3 regions of the Shewanella sp. MSW genome follow, and region 1 is predicted to be linked to each of the others. Evidence: predicted binding sites of a transcription regulator. Region 1 holds the regulator's gene; each other region holds the start of a gene.
The links. The regulator LexA, encoded in region 1, represses DNA repair genes until DNA is damaged. The targets are predictions, from matches to a motif close to TACTGTATNNNNATACAGTA.
Positions count from the first base shown of each region.

Region 1 (5,679 bases):
TGTCGCCTGTGTTATTGCCCCAGGCATTGCGCTCATAGGTCACCACAGCGGCCAGTTCCTTGGCGGTAATCTGTTTGCCGAAGGCTTGCATGGCGGTGCCTGTCTTGCCATGGATCACTATGTCCAGATGGGCTGTTATTGGGCCTATGGCAATAGCACTGCCCTTGAGCGCCGGGAACACCCCTTGAAGTCCGGCGCCGTTTGGCTGATGACAGGCGGCGCAGCGCGCCATATAGATCTGTTCGCCAAGCGCCATGGCTTCATCATGGCTCATGGTCTCACTGAGGGCCGCCTGAGCTTCTTCGGCGGCTGTAGCCGCGGCTTGTTTCTGCTTTGCCATCCAGGCGTCGAACTCATCTTCTGCCAGTACCTGCACCACAATCGGCATAAAGCCGTGGTCTTTACCGCAAAGCTCGGCACATTGGCCGCGGTAGATCCCCGGCTTGTCCACCCGGGTCCAGGCTTCGTTGATAAAACCGGGATTGGCGTCTTTTTTGACGGCAAAGGCGGGCACCCACCAGGAGTGGATCACATCATCTGAGGTCATCAGGAATCGGACTTTACGATTGATGGGCAATACCAACGGCTTGTCGACTTCAAGCAGGTAGTGCTCGCCCTTGGCTTCCTGGCCTTCTATCTGGGACCTCGGCGTTGCCAATATGCTGAAGAAGTCGATGTCTTCGCCGAAATAGCTGTAGTGCCATTTCCATTGCGAGCCGGTGATCTTGACCGTCAGGTCGGCATCACTGGGATCCTCCATGGCAATCAGCGTCTTGGTTGCGGGGATTGCCATCAGGATAAGGATTAAGAAGGGGATAAGCGTCCAGGCAATTTCTACCTTGGTACTTTCATGGAATTGGGACGCGACTGCCCCTTTGGATTTTCTATGGTTGATCATGGCGTAGATCATCACGCCGAATACGACCAAACCTATGGCGCAGCAGATATAAAGAATGATCATGTGCAGGTGATACACCTTGCCACTGATCTCAGTTACCCCTTGAGTCATATTCAAGGGCATATCTGCCTGAGCACCTGGAGACAACAAGCTGACGCACAACAAGGTCAGCAAAACACACAGCCATTGCTTCACAAGACATCTCCTCTGTCAATTGCATTCGCAACTACAAAGAAGAGTCACACAGTAAGTCTTTGCTCTATGCAAACTCTTCAGTTCCCAAAAAAGCAACGATGACTTCAAAGTGCGGCGGCGGTTTCACTTAGATCTAGGTATACAGGTGGTAACCACTGTTGCACTTACCGCTGAATATACTCAGCATTTCCGGCGACGGCCTTACTCGCTATAAAGCGAAATGGGACGTTCAACCTACGACGAATTGCATGGAGATAACACAATCGTTGTTCTTACATTACTTGTAGATTAAATATTGATCAAGATCACGATATTTTCTAACTGTATGAAAGAAAAGCGTCTGTTAATCTAGAGGTGAATTCTGCGTGAGGGGCTGACCAGCGCGGCTTTGCGTCGATTTACAAGGAAAGGTATTGCACCCAAAAGGCACAGAATAAAGGCCATCCCAGGAATGGCCTTTATTCATACAATTAATGGATGGAGCGGGTAAGTTCGTTGAGGCGGTTATCCATCTCTTTCGCCTGCCGTCCTGTTTCCAGCACTATTCCCATGGCTCTGGCGTTACGGGCAACCAGCTGCAATCGACGGTTATCACGGGCATCCAGGCTGTTTATCCAACTGATCACTGCACTGGAGGTGCCGTTGGTCAAGGCTCTTTCCGTTGCCCACAGGGCTTCGATTTCATCCTTGGTGCGCACCAAGAGAACTCTATCCATTCTGACACCGGCCCTTGCTAAGGTTTCCTTGTAACCTATGTTGGCAGGGGCGTTAATCAAGACTATCCAGCGTCCCTGTTGACTCAATTGCGCCAATTGAGGGCAGAGGCGTAATAATTCCTGACGTCCCTGGCTATGGCTGGCCAAGCTGGAGATGCCGGTATGTTGCCAAGGCTGATTGCCGGCAATACTGGTGTCTGTCCACAGGCCTGGGTGTCTTGGGGCGTTGCCCGTCATTATGCTCATAGCCAGTCTCCATTGCGTATTATGCCTACCGCCAGTCCTTCAATGGTCAATGGCTGGAAAGTCAGGTCGACTTTGATTGGGGAGTAAGCCTCGTTCTCGGCATGTAGATAAACCACATTACCTTTCTTTTCAAAACGCTTCACTGTTACATCGTCTTCAACCCTGGCCACCACGACTTGACCGTTACGGGCTTCTTGTACCTTGTGAACCGCCAGGAGATCACCTTCGAGAATGCCTATGTTCTTCATGCTGTCGCCGCGTACCCGCAGTAGGAAGTCGGCGCAGGGATGGAACATGCCAGGGTCGACCTGGTAATACTGCTCAACATGCTCCTGTGCCAGTATGGGTTCCCCGGCAGCGACCTGGCCTATTAAGGGCAGACCTGCTTCTGACTCCGCTTGTTCATCATGTGACAAGCGAATACCACGAGAGGTGCCTGGCATGATCTCAATACAGCCTTTCTTTGCCAGTGCCTTGAGGTGTTCCTCTGCGGCATTGGCACTCTTGAAGCCTAACCGGGTAGCAATTTCAGCCCGGGTTGGCGGCATGCCGGTGTCGGCTATATTGCGTTTAATCAATTCCAGAATCTGTGCCTGGCGCGGTGTCAGTGGTCTCATGGTGATTCCTGTTTTTTCATACAGTACCTGTCAGTATATACAGTATTTTGATCAGCGCAAGTATTAACCAAAATTGAAACGTTTAGGGGAGGGTAAATGTTTTAACCTGTGGCAGATTTGGACAGTCAGGCTTACGAATTATGTGGAGTTCAAGGAATTTGCCAGAGGAGCTGCCGGGACCGGTTCGCACCTTCCCTAGCTAAGATTCAGGAAGTTCTGGTATTCTATTGGGTTATTGATTGTGGCTCAGACACTGAAAAACATGTCCAAACAAGATTCATTCTGGTTTAAATCACTTCGCTGGCTCCAAAGCAAGCTGGTGCATACCACTGTGGTGCCTCAGGATCCTTTCGCTGATTTGAACCTGGATCTCGCCAAGCCGATGGCCTACGTGATGAAGACGGAGTCTGTCAGTGATATCGCGGCGTTGGCGGAAGTCACCCGTAAATTTGGTTTGCCTTGCCCTTATGAGACGCTCAAGGTTGATGATATTACCGTTCCCAGAGTCGTCTGCCTGGAAGGTGCAAAGCCCCTGTTCGGCAAGCGCAAGGGCAATAAACCTTTTCTCAGCTGTTTCACCTCTTTGCTTCATTTGCATCAGACCAATCCTGAATTGGATATTCAATTGGTGCCAGTGAGTCTCTATTGGGGCCGAACTCCGGGTAAGGAAGATGACAGCATGCGCGCCGCCGTATTTGAGCGGGAAAACCCCACTTGGTTGCGCAAGTTTCTAATGATCCTGTTCCTGGGGCGAGACAACTTTGTGCAGTTTTCCAATGCGGTCTCGCTGCGGCTGATGGCCGATGAACATGGAACCGATAAAGCTATTGCCCATAAGTTGGCGCGAGTGGCCAGGGTACATTTCCGCCGTCAGCGTAAGGTGATGACCGGGCCATTACTGCCCAACCGTCAAGCGCTGTTTAATGAACTGTTGCGTTCGGAAACCCTTAAAAAGGCTATCAAAGAGGAAGCCGCAGCCAAGAAGATCCCCGAGGCCAGGGCCAGGGAAATGGCGGAGGAATATCTCGATGAGATTGCTGCCCACTATTCAGACAGCCTGGTGCGTATTGCCCAGCGGATCCTCACCTGGTTATGGAACAAGCTCTACAAGGGGATCAACATCAAGGGCGCCGAGCAGATACGCCAGCTGCATCATGATGGACATGAGATAGTTTATGTACCTTGCCATCGCAGTCATATGGATTATTTGCTGCTCTCCTATATTCTCTATTTTCAGGGTATGGTTCCGCCTCATATCGCCGCTGGTATCAACCTGAACTTCTGGCCTGCCGGGCCTATATTCCGCCGTGGTGGTGCCTTCTTTATCCGCCGCAGTTTCAACGGTAATAAACTCTATACTGCAGTGTTCCGTGAGTATCTGGATCAGCTGTTTGCCAAAGGCTATTCGGTTGAGTACTTCACCGAAGGTGGCCGCTCCCGTACCGGGCGGTTGTTGTCGCCCAAGACTGGGATGCTGGCGATGACGGTCAACTCTGTGTTGCGGGGTATTGAGCGACCAGTGACTTTGGTGCCTGTGTACCTGGGCTATGACCACGTTATGGAAGTGGCCACTTATCACAAAGAACTCAGCGGCAAGAAGAAGCAAAAAGAATCTGTCTGGCAAGTGGTTGGCGCCTTGCGTAAGTTGGGTAATTTTGGTCAGGGTTATGTAAACTTTGGTGAGCCCGTGACGCTGCAGAATTTCCTCAGTGAGGCGGCACCTAACTGGCGCGAAGAGGTGGCAGCCGATCCCGAGCAGAAACCCAGCTGGTTGACTCCGGCTGTCAATACTCTGGCCAATCGGGTCATGACTCATATCAACGATGCTGCTGCTGCCAGCGCAGTGACCCTCACCAGCTTGGTACTATTGTCCTCAGAGCAGAATGCGCTGGAACGAAACCAGTTGGAACGTCAGTTGGACTTGTATTTGGATCTGCTCAAGGAAGTGCCTTACACCCAGTACATCTCGGTGGCCGAAGGTGACGGTAAGCAATTGCTGCAACAAGGTCTGGAGCTGAATAAGTTTACGGTTCAGGAAGATGAACTGGGCGATATCATCTCAATCGACGAGTCGATTGCGGTAACCATGACTTACTATCGCAACAACATCATTCACCTATTTATGGTGCCTTCTTTGCTGGCCAGCTGCCTGGTGCGTCAAGAGCAGTGCTGCCGATCTCGGATGCAAGCGGTGCTTGAGGATTTCTATCCTTTGCTGCAGGCCGAGCTGTTTATGGGTAAGGCCGATGTCAGAGCCTATGCCGATCAACTGCTGGATCGTTTCATTGCCAAAGGTTTGGTGGCCGAAGAAGTCAATGGCTTCCGAGTGCTGGAAGCCAGGATCAATCCGCTGGCGTTGCTGGCCGAAACCATGAGCGAAACCCTTCAACGTTACGCCATCATCTTTAACTTGCTGGCCGCGCACCCGGGTATTGAGCGTGGCGATTTGGAGCGCGAAAGCCACAAGTTGGCCAGTCGTCTTGGCGCGCTGCATGGGATTACTGCCCCTGAATTTTACGACAAGAAACTCTACGGCATCTTGAGTATCAAGCTCAAAGAGCTTGGGTATCTCACCAAGGAAGATACCCGCCATGATATAGAGCGAACCCGGGATTATGCCAACCAGCTACTGCGTCCTCAGGTCAAGCAAACCATAGTTGACAGCGTCGCCGCCGAACAGGAGGCCTGATGGCCAATCATATGAATGCGGCGCCTGCCAAGGCGTCTTTGCTGGGCGGCGCCATGATCATCGCCGGGACCACAGTCGGTGCCGGCATGTTTTCGCTGCCGGTAGAAGGTGCCGGCATGTGGTTTGGCTACTCTGTGCTTATGCTGCTGGGGGTGTGGTTTTGCATGTTCATGTCCGGGCTACTGCTGCTGGAAACCAATCTCCATTTTGAGCCCGGCGCCAGCTTTGACACCCTCACCAAGGAAACTTTGGGGCAATTCTGGCGGGTGCTTAACGGCGCTTCGATAACCTTCGTGCTCTATATCCTTACTTACGCCT
Region 1 covers NZ_LVDR01000009.1:35,977-41,655, forward strand. The annotation lists partial or broken gene coxB (cytochrome c oxidase subunit II) at 1-1,093, opposite strand, end outside; gene AYI96_RS11340 (cell division inhibitor SulA) at 1,564-2,055, opposite strand; gene lexA (transcriptional repressor LexA) at 2,052-2,672, opposite strand; gene plsB (glycerol-3-phosphate 1-O-acyltransferase PlsB) at 2,935-5,361, shown strand; gene mtr (tryptophan permease) at 5,361-5,679, shown strand, end outside.

Region 2 (5,679 bases), on a different contig from region 1:
ATTGATTGGACTGGCCGGGCGGTGCGGGAAGACAAGCGTGGCTTTATTGCCTGTTCCAGACCCAAACTACTGCTTGAGCTTGGTATCAGCGACGATGCCTGGATAACTTCCGCCAAAGAGTTTCGCCGTCAGTACAGTGGTATGAGTGGCCGATGGGATGCAATGTGTGCCATGAAGGCCAAATATGGTGGTAAATGGTGCCGGGGTAAGCAACAAAGCCAAGCAATACATCCCCATTAACCTTAGATCGTTGGTGATTTTGCAGAAACAGGCTTAAGCCTGCCGTTGGCATGCTTGGCAACCGCAGTTTTTGCATGAATCTCGCAGATTACTCATCTCAGAGAGCCTACTTCCAAAAATCCGTCGTTATTTATCAGAGACTGACCCCTGCAAGGTGCTTCCTTGCGGCTCAGAAAGTGTTTTGGATGTCCTGTATGTTTGGTACCGATGGGATGCAATGTGTGCCATGAAGGCCAAATATGGTGGTAAATGGTGCCGGGGCAAGCAACAAAGCCAAGCAATACATCCCCATTAACCTTAACCCCTTGGTGATTTTGCATAAACAGGCTTAAGCCTGCCGTTGGCCTGCCTGGTAACTGCAGTTTTTGTATGAAGCATGCAAATTACTCGTCTCAGAGAGCCTACTTCCAAAAATACGTCGTTATTTATCAGAGACTGCCCCTGCAACGAGCTTCCTTGCGGCTCAGAAAGTGTTTTGGCTGTCCTGTATGTTCCCTTGCCGCCCCACACGGTGTCGAAAGCCCCTCAGCCACGTTATTTGCGCCAACGGCTTTCGGCGACACCGAGGGGGGAATTGGTGCAATTCTATTAGCACTGAGTAGTTGGAAAAGGGAAAGACAGGACAGCCAAATCTTTTCTGTCGTTACTTATCAGAGACTGACCCCTGCAACGAGCTTCCTTGCAGCTCAGAAAGTGTTTTGGATGTCCTGTATGTTGTAATGAAGGCCAAATATGGTGGTAAATGGTGCCGGGGTAAGCAACAAAGCCAAGCAATACATCCCCATTAACCTTAGATCGTTGGTGATTTTACAGAAACAGGCTTAAGCCTGCCGTTGGCCTGCCTGGTAACTGCAGTTTTTGTATGAAGCATGCAAATTACTCGTCTCAGAGAGCCTACTTCCAAAAATACGTCGTTATTTATCAGAGACTGCCCCTGCAACGAGCTTCCTTGCAGCTCAGAAAGTGTTTTGGATGTCCTGTATGTTCTGCTCCTGATGAGTTTGACAAATGGATTGTTATTCCTACATCTAGCGAAAGAGTTAATAAATTAGAGCAAAAAGACATTTCGATTGTTGAAATGATAAAGCCAAATGCATCGGCGAAAGCATACTTAATAGAAATTAATGTTTCAGATTTCTCTTTGAAAGAAAATTTAATTAAGGTAAGTAAGCTTCAATATTCACTTCCTGATAAAAACGTATTTATCTCAAGCAATATTAATTATGATGGTGTCAGAAAGCACACCCATAAAATTAGAATAGACCAAAAAAGTGGCAAACTTGAATCATCAACATTGGCTCAATCATTAGATTATTTTGTAGATTTTATTTCAACTTATTTGAAAAAATATGATGTTTCAGTATCAATGCTTGCACATGATGCAATCGTCGGTTCGTTCTCTTACAGAATAAAAACAAAAATTGAAGAAGATAAATCTAATTTGGCACTAACGCCTTTGTTTGAATTATCAAGCAAAGAAAAATTTCTTCATTTCATCGATGATAAGAAAATCGATTTACGATTAGTGCGTAGATTATTTGACATTATTTTATCAAAATCTATAACATTAGAAATAATTGATGAAAACTCAACAGATATTATTTTTGCTTTAACACCAGAATTCGTTAATTCAGTAGTGCCAAAAGTTGATGACATGCTTGGTGTATATTTAGATAGTACAATGGTACCACAAGCAGATTCTCTTAAAACAATAAAATCATACATTGACTTGCTTAACAACAAAGAACAAGTAACGGATATTACGTTAGGAGTAACGCCTAGACAGGTAAGTTACTATCGAGATGCGTGTAAGCTTTTAAATCTTATATATGATTATTCATTACTTACACCAATTGGATTTATGGCAGCAGAGAAACAATCTGACGCTAATTTCATCAATACTATTGCTAAGCAATTCGAGCTATCTGACTGTGGCTTTTTGTGGATGAAAACACAAGAAGTTAGCTCTATCTATGAGGTTGATGAGAATACTGCTGCTGATTTCCTTATAGAGTATTGCAATGGACTAAGTGAAAATACAGCGAGAAGAAGAGCTCAAACACTTAAATCTTGGGTGAAAGAGTTCAAGTCATTTAAGCCTTAGAATTACGGATAGCTATTATTCTATCTTTAGCAATTCCAACTGCGTCGATATTTAAATCATTGCCTCTGAACTGTCTATTAAGTTGTTCGGAGGCACAGCCCACAAAACCTGCCCCACAAAAAGGAACTATAACCAAATCTTGTTCGTTAGTGCTCTGAATAATGAGCGTCTTAGCTACATTGACTGGTTTTTCAGTGGGGTAGCCTCTAAGAATTCTCTTTTCTTGTAGAATATCAGGGATAGATAAGTCATTAAGTTTCTTTTTTCCTTTTTCAAAAAAAAGAATAAATTCGTATCTTGCCCTATAGTGGTACCCCATTCCCATAGCCATCTTATCCCAAACAATTGGCTTCCAGAATTTAAAACCAATGCGTTCTGCTATTGGTTTAACAACAAACATTGTTTCTTGATCACAAAATAAATAGAAGTGTGAGTTTTTCTTTAGTACACGATAAATCTCGTTTAATAACTCTTCAAAACGATTGTTTGGAAAAATATCAAACCACTGATTGCTTGAAGATTTACTAACTTTCAATCGAGTTGTTGTACCAACTTTTCGATGTTTTTCCAGTGACTGATACGGGGGATCCGTGATAACAAGATCTACACTCTTATCTTCTAACTGTCGCAGCCAAGTGACAGCATCCATACTAGAAATATCTACACTATCCGAGCGAGTCATACCTAGCCTCTAATATATGTTTATTTACACAGTATAATACTACTTATTTTTGTAAATACCATCATAATTTAAAATACGAGTATACATACCAAGACTAATTTACAACTACGAATTTAATTTTATATACATGATATTATTAGTTTTTTAAACAGAAATTAAAACGGAGTGGCGATTTGGAGTTGTGTGAATAGCTGCATTAAAAATGCTTGAAGCCAAAACCCTCCCTCATGGCAATGAGGTGTTTTGTTATGAGAGTGGAGTTGACCGATATAAGCTAAAGTTGACTGACAATTGCTTTAGTGGAACGTAAAACTTCACTTTCGCCCCATTCCGATACTTCATTAGAGGTAAAGACTAGTTTCTATTGTCATTCTGTGACATTACTAAAATTTGCTAAAGATTGGTTGGTCATTGCGAGCTTAAGTCGCTTTGATAGTACGGAATGGGGCAAAACCAATTTAGGACAATCTGTCAGCTATTCCCTGGCGCTGGGATGTCGGTGCGCAAGCCGACAGCAGGTCGGTGACCTGCCATCCAATCACTTGCCAAACTTATTGATGAATAAGTTTGCCCCCCTTGATGACATCCACCAACGGATTCACGCCGTAGCTGTAGGCGAGTTCGGCTGGAGTTGAGATCCGCCACAGGCAGAAGTCGGCATCCATTCCCTGGCGCAGCATGCCTATGCGCTGTTCACGACCCAGGGCGCGGGCGGCGTTGCGGGTGACACCGGCCAAGGCTTCTTCCGGCGTCAGGCGGAATAGGGTGCAGCCCAGGTTGAGCATCAACAGGGTTGAGCAGATGGGGGAAGTCCCCGGGTTGAAGTCGCTGGCCAGCACCATGGGCACCTGATATTGGCGCAGCAAGGCTATCGGTGGCAGTTGGGTTTCCCGCAGGAAGTAAAAGGCGCCGGGCAACAAGGTGGCGCAGGTGCCGCTCTCGGCCAGGGCCTTGACCCCGGCTTCATCCAGATACTCGATATGATCCACAGACTTGGCCCCCAGACGGGCGGCCAGTATTGAGCCGCCCATGTTGGAGAGCTGCTCGGCGTGCAACTTGATATCCAGCCCTTTGGCCTTGGCGGCGCTGAGAATGGCTTCTGTCTGTTGCAGGTCGAAGGCGATATTTTCACAAAACACATCCACGGCATCGGCGAGATCTTCCGCCAATACCAGAGGTAGCATCTCCTCGATTACCAGTTGCACATATTCCTGCTCCCGGCCTTGATATTCGGCCGGGAAGGCGTGGGCGCCCAGGAAGGTGGTGACCACATCCACATGGTGGTGTTTGCCCAGCTCGCGGGCGACCCTGAGCAACTTGAGTTCGGTGGCGGTTTCCAGCCCGTAGCCCGACTTTATCTCCACCGTAGTAACCCCTTCCTTGGCCAGGGCGTTGAGGCGGCGGCGAGCCTCGTCGAACAGCTCGGCCTCGCTGGCCTCACGGCAGGCCTTAACCGTGCTGATAATGCCGCCACCGGCACGGGCGATTTCTTCATAGCTGGCACCCTTGAGACGCAGCTCGAACTCGTTGGCGCGGTTACCGGCAAACACCAAATGGGTATGGGCATCTATCAACCCGGGCGTCAGCCAGCCGCCTTTGCCCTTGTAAACCGGAGTTGCCAGCACGTCGAAGGCAGGCAGTTCGCTGCGCTTGCCAATCCAGGCTATTTTGCCGTCTTTTACTGCCAGGGCCGCGTCGGTGATGGCGCCATAAGCCTCTGATACAGAAGGGTCCATAGTGGCAATATTGATATCTATCCAAACCTGATCCCAGGACATGCTTGCTCCTTGTTGTTTGCCTTACGCTTGCCTTAATGATGGCAATTGTTGTGATTTTGTGAGCTAACTTGTATTTACTTGTATATACAAGCTAGGATTATAGCCGAGTTTTTCAGCAGATTGAAACCAACACAGAGTCGATTCGATGAGCACAGCCAAGTTCGCCCGCATTAAACAGTACATCTCAGACCGCATTGAGTCGGGTGAATGGGTGGAGCACTCCAGGGTGCCTTCCGAAAACCAACTGGCGGAGCTGTTTGAGTGCAGCCGGATGACGGCCAGACGGGCATTGACCGAGCTGGTGGACAACGGCGTGCTGGAGCGCAGTCAGGGGCTGGGTACCTTTGTGGCCGAGTTCAAGTCGCAGTCATCCATGTTGTCTATCCGCAATATTGCCGATGAGATCAAGGCCCGCGGCCATGGTTACAGCGTGCAGGTGTTGGAGCTGACCGCCATAGAGGCCTTGGCGCCTATCGCCATCGCCCTGGGACTGGAGACCGGCAGCCGGGTGTTTTACTCGGTGCTGGTGCATTGTGAAGAGGGGCTGCCGCTACAGCTCGAGGAGCGCTTTGTAAACCCTCAGTTAATCCCCGACTATCTGCAGCAGGATTTCAATTTGCAGACCCCTCATGAATATCTGTCGCAGGTGGCGCCTTTGACCGAGGCACGCCACACCATAGAGGCGATAGTCGCCAATGAACAGATACGCGCCCGTTTGGCGATCCCCGCCAGCGAGCCCTGTTTACAGATACTGCGCCGCACTTGGTCACGCCAGGGGGTGGTGAGTTTTGCCCGGCTGATCCATCCCGGCAGCCGCTTCCGTCTCGGAGGGCACTTGACCTTCAGAGGCGAACATAAACCTAAATAAAAACAAC
Region 2 covers NZ_LVDR01000019.1:80,997-86,675, reverse strand. The annotation lists partial or broken gene AYI96_RS17475 (alpha-amylase family glycosyl hydrolase) at 1-240, shown strand, start outside; gene AYI96_RS17470 (DUF6575 domain-containing protein) at 1,190-2,344, shown strand; gene AYI96_RS17465 (DNA-methyltransferase) at 2,334-3,026, opposite strand; gene hutI (imidazolonepropionase) at 3,578-4,804, opposite strand; gene hutC (histidine utilization repressor) at 4,950-5,672, shown strand.
Region 2: AYI96_RS17465 (DNA-methyltransferase) is a predicted target of LexA. The motif match lies at 3,041-3,060, and genes of this name have one in related genera.

Region 3 (5,679 bases), on a different contig from region 1:
AGGTTAAAAGATGAAATAAAACTGCAACAGACTCGTTGCACACTTTCGCTCGTTCCAAACCAATAACCAAGACGAAGAGAACGTCGAAAGGAATTAATGATGAATGCATTTTGCAAAACACTACTCGCTTCAGCCATAGCTTCAGTCTCTCTGGCCTCTGCCCACGCTGCCGAGCCGCTGACCGTTTACGGCAAGTTGAATGTTACTGTTCAGTCAAATGACGAAGCTGCTGCTGACGATTCTGAAACTGCGGTTCAAAGCAATGCCTCTCGTTTTGGCGTGAAAGGCGAATTCGATCTGGGTAACGATCTGGCTGCATTCTACACAGTGGAATATGAGGTAGATACAGGTAATGATGCCAAAGATAACTTCTTGGCTCGTAATCAGTTTGTTGGTTTGAAAGGTAACTTCGGTGCTGTCTCTGTGGGTCGTAATGACACCATGTTGAAAGTCGCTCAAGGTAAAGTTGACCAGTTCAACGACCTGTCAGGCGACCTCAAGAGCCTGTTCAAGGGTGAAAACCGTATTGAGCAAACTGTAACTTACCTGTCACCTTCATTCGGTGGTTTCAAAGTTGGTGCCACTTATGCTGCTGAAGCTGCCAAGTCACAGGGTGGTGAAGATGGGTTCTCTATTGCTGCCATGTACGGTGACAAGGATCTGAAAAAGAGCGCAGTATTCGCCTCTGTTGCTTATGACTCAGAAGTTAAGGGCTACGATGTCCTGCGCGCCACAGTACAGGCCAAGCTGGCCAACTTCGTTCTGGGTGGTATGTTCCAGCAGGAAGAGAAGTCCGTCGATGGTGACAGCAAGAACGGTTACCTGTTGAGCGCGGCGTACAAGATTGATGCAGTGACTCTGAAAGGTCAGTGGCAGGATATGGAAGATAAGGGTGATTCCTGGTCTATCGGTGCTGACTACAAGCTGGGTAAGCCAACCAAGCTGTTTGCCTTCTACACCAATCGCTCCATGGAAAATGTGGATGATGATGACAAGTACATAGGTGTTGGTCTGGAGCACAAGTTCTAAGTCAGGCCATGATGCATTGAAGGAGAATCTGGGCTCAGTGTTGAGCATTTAAACCAGGATCTTATGGAAAAGCTGAAAATCCGATGACCAGTGTCATCGGATTTTCTATTTTACGAAGCAGCCTTCATATCAACCGCGCAACAGGCACATTTGCTCGGTGAAATCGTTGTTTCAAGTTGAGCTGAAAACTGAAATTCAAAGGTTTAGTTTGCCAACGCCTTGAGTTTATAGATTAAGTCCAGCGCCTCTCTCGGGCTGAGTTCATCCGGATTCAGTCTGCCAAGCAGAAGTTCAAGCTCAGATGGCGGTGTTTCCAGTTGCAGTGTGGCCTGTGCCTGAACATGGGGTGCCTGACCGTGATCGCGACTTTCAAGTTGTTGCAGTTTCAATTTGGCGGCCTTGATCACCGAGGCCGGAACACCGGCCAGTGAAGCAACCTGCAAACCATAGCTCTTGCTGGCGGCTCCTTCTTGCACTGCGTGCATAAAGACTATGCTGTCGCCATGCTCCATGGCATCCAGATGTACATTGGCAACCTGGGGCATCAATTCTGCTAACTGAGTCAGCTCGAAGTAATGGGTGGCAAACAGTGTCATGGCGCCCAGTCGCTGGGCCAGATACTCTGCCGCCGACCAGGCCAGTGACAAGCCGTCATAGGTGGAGGTGCCGCGGCCAATCTCATCCATCAGCACCAGGCTCTCTGCGGTCGCATTGTGGAGAATATTGGCCGTTTCTGTCATTTCCACCATAAAGGTGGAGCGGCCCGAGGCCAGATCGTCCGAGGCGCCGATACGGGTGAAGATCCTGTCAACAGGCCCCAGAATCGCCTTATCTGCCGGCACAAAGCTGCCGATATGTGCCATCAGGGTGATCAGCGCCACCTGACGCATGTAAGTGGACTTACCGCCCATATTGGGGCCTGTGACCACCAACATTTTACGCTCAGGGCTAAGGGTTACCGGGTTGGCGATAAAGGGAGCCTGGCTGACTCGCTCAACTACTGGGTGACGCCCGGCTTCAATATGTATGCCCGGCTTATCGCTCAACTCCGGTTGGTGGTAGTTGAGGCTGTCGGCCCGCTCGGCAAAGTTGCTCAGTACATCCAACTCGGCCGCCGCCATGGCAAAGGCCTGCAGTTCGCTGAGCTTGGGCAGCAGGAGATCGAACAGCTCGTCCCAAAGCTGTTTTTCCAGTGCCAGCGCCTTGCCCTGACTGGAAAGCACTTTCTCTTCATACTCTTTCAGTTCTGGGATGATATAGCGCTCGGTGTTTTTCAATGTCTGGCGTCTTTGGTAGCTCAGAGGCACCAGTGCCGACTGGCCGCGGGAAACTTCGATATAGTAGCCGTGTACCCGGTTGAAGCCGACTTTCAGGGTGGCTATTCCCGTTTGCTCTTTTTCCCTGACTTCCAACTGTTGCAGATAGTCACTGGCGCCTTCACTAAGGCGGCGCCATTCATCCAGTTCGGCATGATAACCATCGCGGATCACGCCGCCATCACGAATAAGTACCGGCGGGTTGTCGACAATCGCCCGCTCCAGCAGCGCGAGCTCTTCAGGGAATTCACTGAGCTGACGTTTCAAACGGCCAAGCTCGGGGCTTTGGGTATTTGCCAATAGTTGCTGCAGTTGCGGCAACAGCGCCAGCGCTTGTCGCAGACGGGCAAAGTCTCTCGGGCGGGCGCTTCTCAGAGCCAGGCGCGCCATGATCCGCTCCACATCACCAAGCGCCTTTAGGTCGTCATGCAACGGCTCGAACAGGCCGCTGGCAATCAACTCTGCCACAGCGGTTTGCCGCAGGCCAATCTGTTGATGGTCTCTGAGTGGCTGATGGATCCAGCGCTGTAACATCCTGCTGCCCATGGGGGTGGCGGTTGCATCCAGCACCGAAGCCAAAGTATTGTCCCGGCCACCGGCAAGGTTCACCGTCAGTTCTAGATTCCGCCGGGTGGCAGCATCCAACACTATACTGTCGCTCTGGTTAAAGCGGGTAATGGCATTGATATGGGGCAGAGCGGTGCGCTGGGTATCTTTGACATACTGCATTAGGCAGCCGGCCGCCTGCAGTGACAGCCTGGCGTCTGTTATGCCAAAACCACGCAGATCTTTGGTGCCGAATTGATCCAGCAACAATCGCATGCTGGTATCCAAGTCAAACTCCCACTCGGGACGACGGCGTTTGCCCTTGATGCCGGCAATCAGGCTTTGTTGGGAAAAGTCTTCGCTGTAGAGCAGCTCGGCCGGTTTGGTGCGTTGCAGCTCGGCCTCCAATGATTCAAGGGTGGCCAGCTCGGCAATCACAAAACGGCCGGAGGCCACATCCAAGGTGGCGTAGCCAAAACCGTTCTTGCCTTCGTAGACGGCGGCCAGCAGGTTATCCTGACGTTCTTGCAGCAGCGCTTCATCGGTGAGAGTTCCGGGAGTCACTATGCGCACTACTTTGCGCTCGACCGGCCCTTTGGACGTGGCCGGATCACCAATCTGCTCACAGATGGCAACCGACTCACCGAGCTGCACCAGCTTGGCTAGATAGCCCTCCACCGCATGATAAGGAATACCTGCCATAGGAATAGGATCGCCACCACTCTTGCCTCTGGCCGTCAGTGAAATACCCAAGAGCTCGGAGGCTTTTTTGGCATCATCGTAAAACAGCTCGTAAAAGTCCCCCATGCGATAAAACAGCAGCATTTCGGCATGCTGCGCCTTCATCGATAGATACTGGCGCATCATAGGGGTGTGTTTTTCCAAATCCGGGTTATCCATAGGCGTAATCACTGCATTCATGGGAGCTTTCAGATATTTCCTTGACTGTGTTTCCAAGAGCGGTTGCCCTTTTTCAATGGCGCCAATAGTATCAGTTATTCATCACTGAGCCAGTCGTGGGCGGGGAAATTTTACGCCTTCGGTCACAAGTGATTGATCAGCAAGCGGCCTTTAAATAAATTACCGCCAGCACTTGATACTGTATGATTGTACAGTATACTAGGTGGCAGATTGGTATTTACCCCAAAGCTCTGAATAAAGGGGCGGCAACATAGATTTCAGGCGACGTATTACGCCGCAATCAAGAGGGAACAGGAATGAAAATAGATCCAAACAAAGAGAAGGCGCTTAACGCAGTTCTGGGACAGATAGAGAAGCAGTTCGGTAAAGGTTCTATCATGAAACTGGGTGAAGACAGAACCATGGATGTCGAAACCATCTCTACCGGTTCGCTTTCTCTGGACGTGGCTCTAGGGGCCGGCGGTCTGCCAATGGGCCGTATTGTTGAGATCTATGGTCCTGAATCTTCAGGTAAAACAACTCTGACACTGGAAGTGATTGCTGCGGCGCAGCGTGAAGGCAAAGTCTGTGCCTTTATCGATGCCGAGCACGCACTGGATCCTATCTACGCCAAGAAGCTGGGCGTGGATATCGATAACCTCCTGTGTTCTCAGCCAGATACGGGTGAACAGGCGCTGGAGATCTGTGATGCGCTGACTCGCAGTGGTGCCGTTGATGTTATCATTGTTGACTCAGTGGCGGCTCTGACTCCCAAGGCTGAAATCGAAGGTGAAATCGGTGATTCCCATATGGGGCTGGCGGCTCGTATGATGAGCCAGGCAATGCGTAAGCTTGCCGGTAACCTCAAGCAGTCCAACACTTTGCTTATCTTCATCAACCAGATCCGGATGAAGATTGGGGTCATGTTCGGTAACCCTGAAACCACCACTGGTGGTAACGCTCTTAAGTTCTACGCCTCAGTTCGTCTCGATATCCGCCGTACAGGCGCTATCAAAGAGGGTGATGAGGTTGTTGGTAACGAAACCCGGGTTAAAGTGGTTAAGAACAAGATTGCCGCCCCCTTCAAACAAGCCGATTTCCAAATTCTCTATGGTCAGGGTATCAACCGTACCGGTGAGCTGGTTGATTTAGGCGTAGCCCACAAGCTGGTGGAAAAATCCGGTGCCTGGTACAGCTACAAGGGTGACAAGATTGGTCAAGGCCGCGCCAATGCAGGTAAGTACCTCAAGGAACACCCTGAAGTGGCTGCCGAAATCGAAGCGGCACTGCGCGCTAAACTGCTCAGCAAAGCAGAAGCAGCTCCTGCCAGCGCCGAGACGGGTGAAGGCAATATCGACTTGGAAACCGGAGAAGTTTTCTGAGCCAGTCGGTAATGGATGTTGCGGTCGCGCTGTTGGCGCGCCGCGACTATGGCCGCGAGCAACTCAAGAGCCGTTTACTGGGCAAGGGCTTTGAGTCGCTTGAGGTAGAACAGACTTTGGATAGTCTGGAAACCAAAGGCTTTATCGATGATCAGCGTTTCGCTGCAGCCTTGTTGCGCAGCCATATTGCCAAGGCCCACGGCCCGGGAAAAGTGCGTCAGGCACTGATGCAAAAAGGCTTGAACAAACAGTGTATCGAGCAGGTTTTGGATGCCTGTGATTGTGACTGGTTTGCCTTGGCGCGCAGCCGCGCACTAAAGAAATTCGGCGATACTCCCGCTGATGATATGAAAGAAAAGGCTCGCCGAATTCGTCACTTGATGGGGCAGGGCTTTAGTTATGATCAAGTGGCATTCGCCCTTGAATATGACCCTTACGACTGATTTTTCTCTATCACTAAAGCCCTTTTCATAACCAAGTTTACCGCTGCCAAATCTCTGCAACTG
Region 3 covers NZ_LVDR01000010.1:127,767-133,445, reverse strand. The annotation lists gene AYI96_RS12680 (porin) at 97-1,029, shown strand; gene mutS (DNA mismatch repair protein MutS) at 1,233-3,791, opposite strand; gene recA (recombinase RecA) at 4,109-5,173, shown strand; gene AYI96_RS12665 (regulatory protein RecX) at 5,185-5,616, shown strand.
Region 3: recA (recombinase RecA) is a predicted target of LexA. The motif match lies at 3,989-4,008, and genes of this name have one in related genera.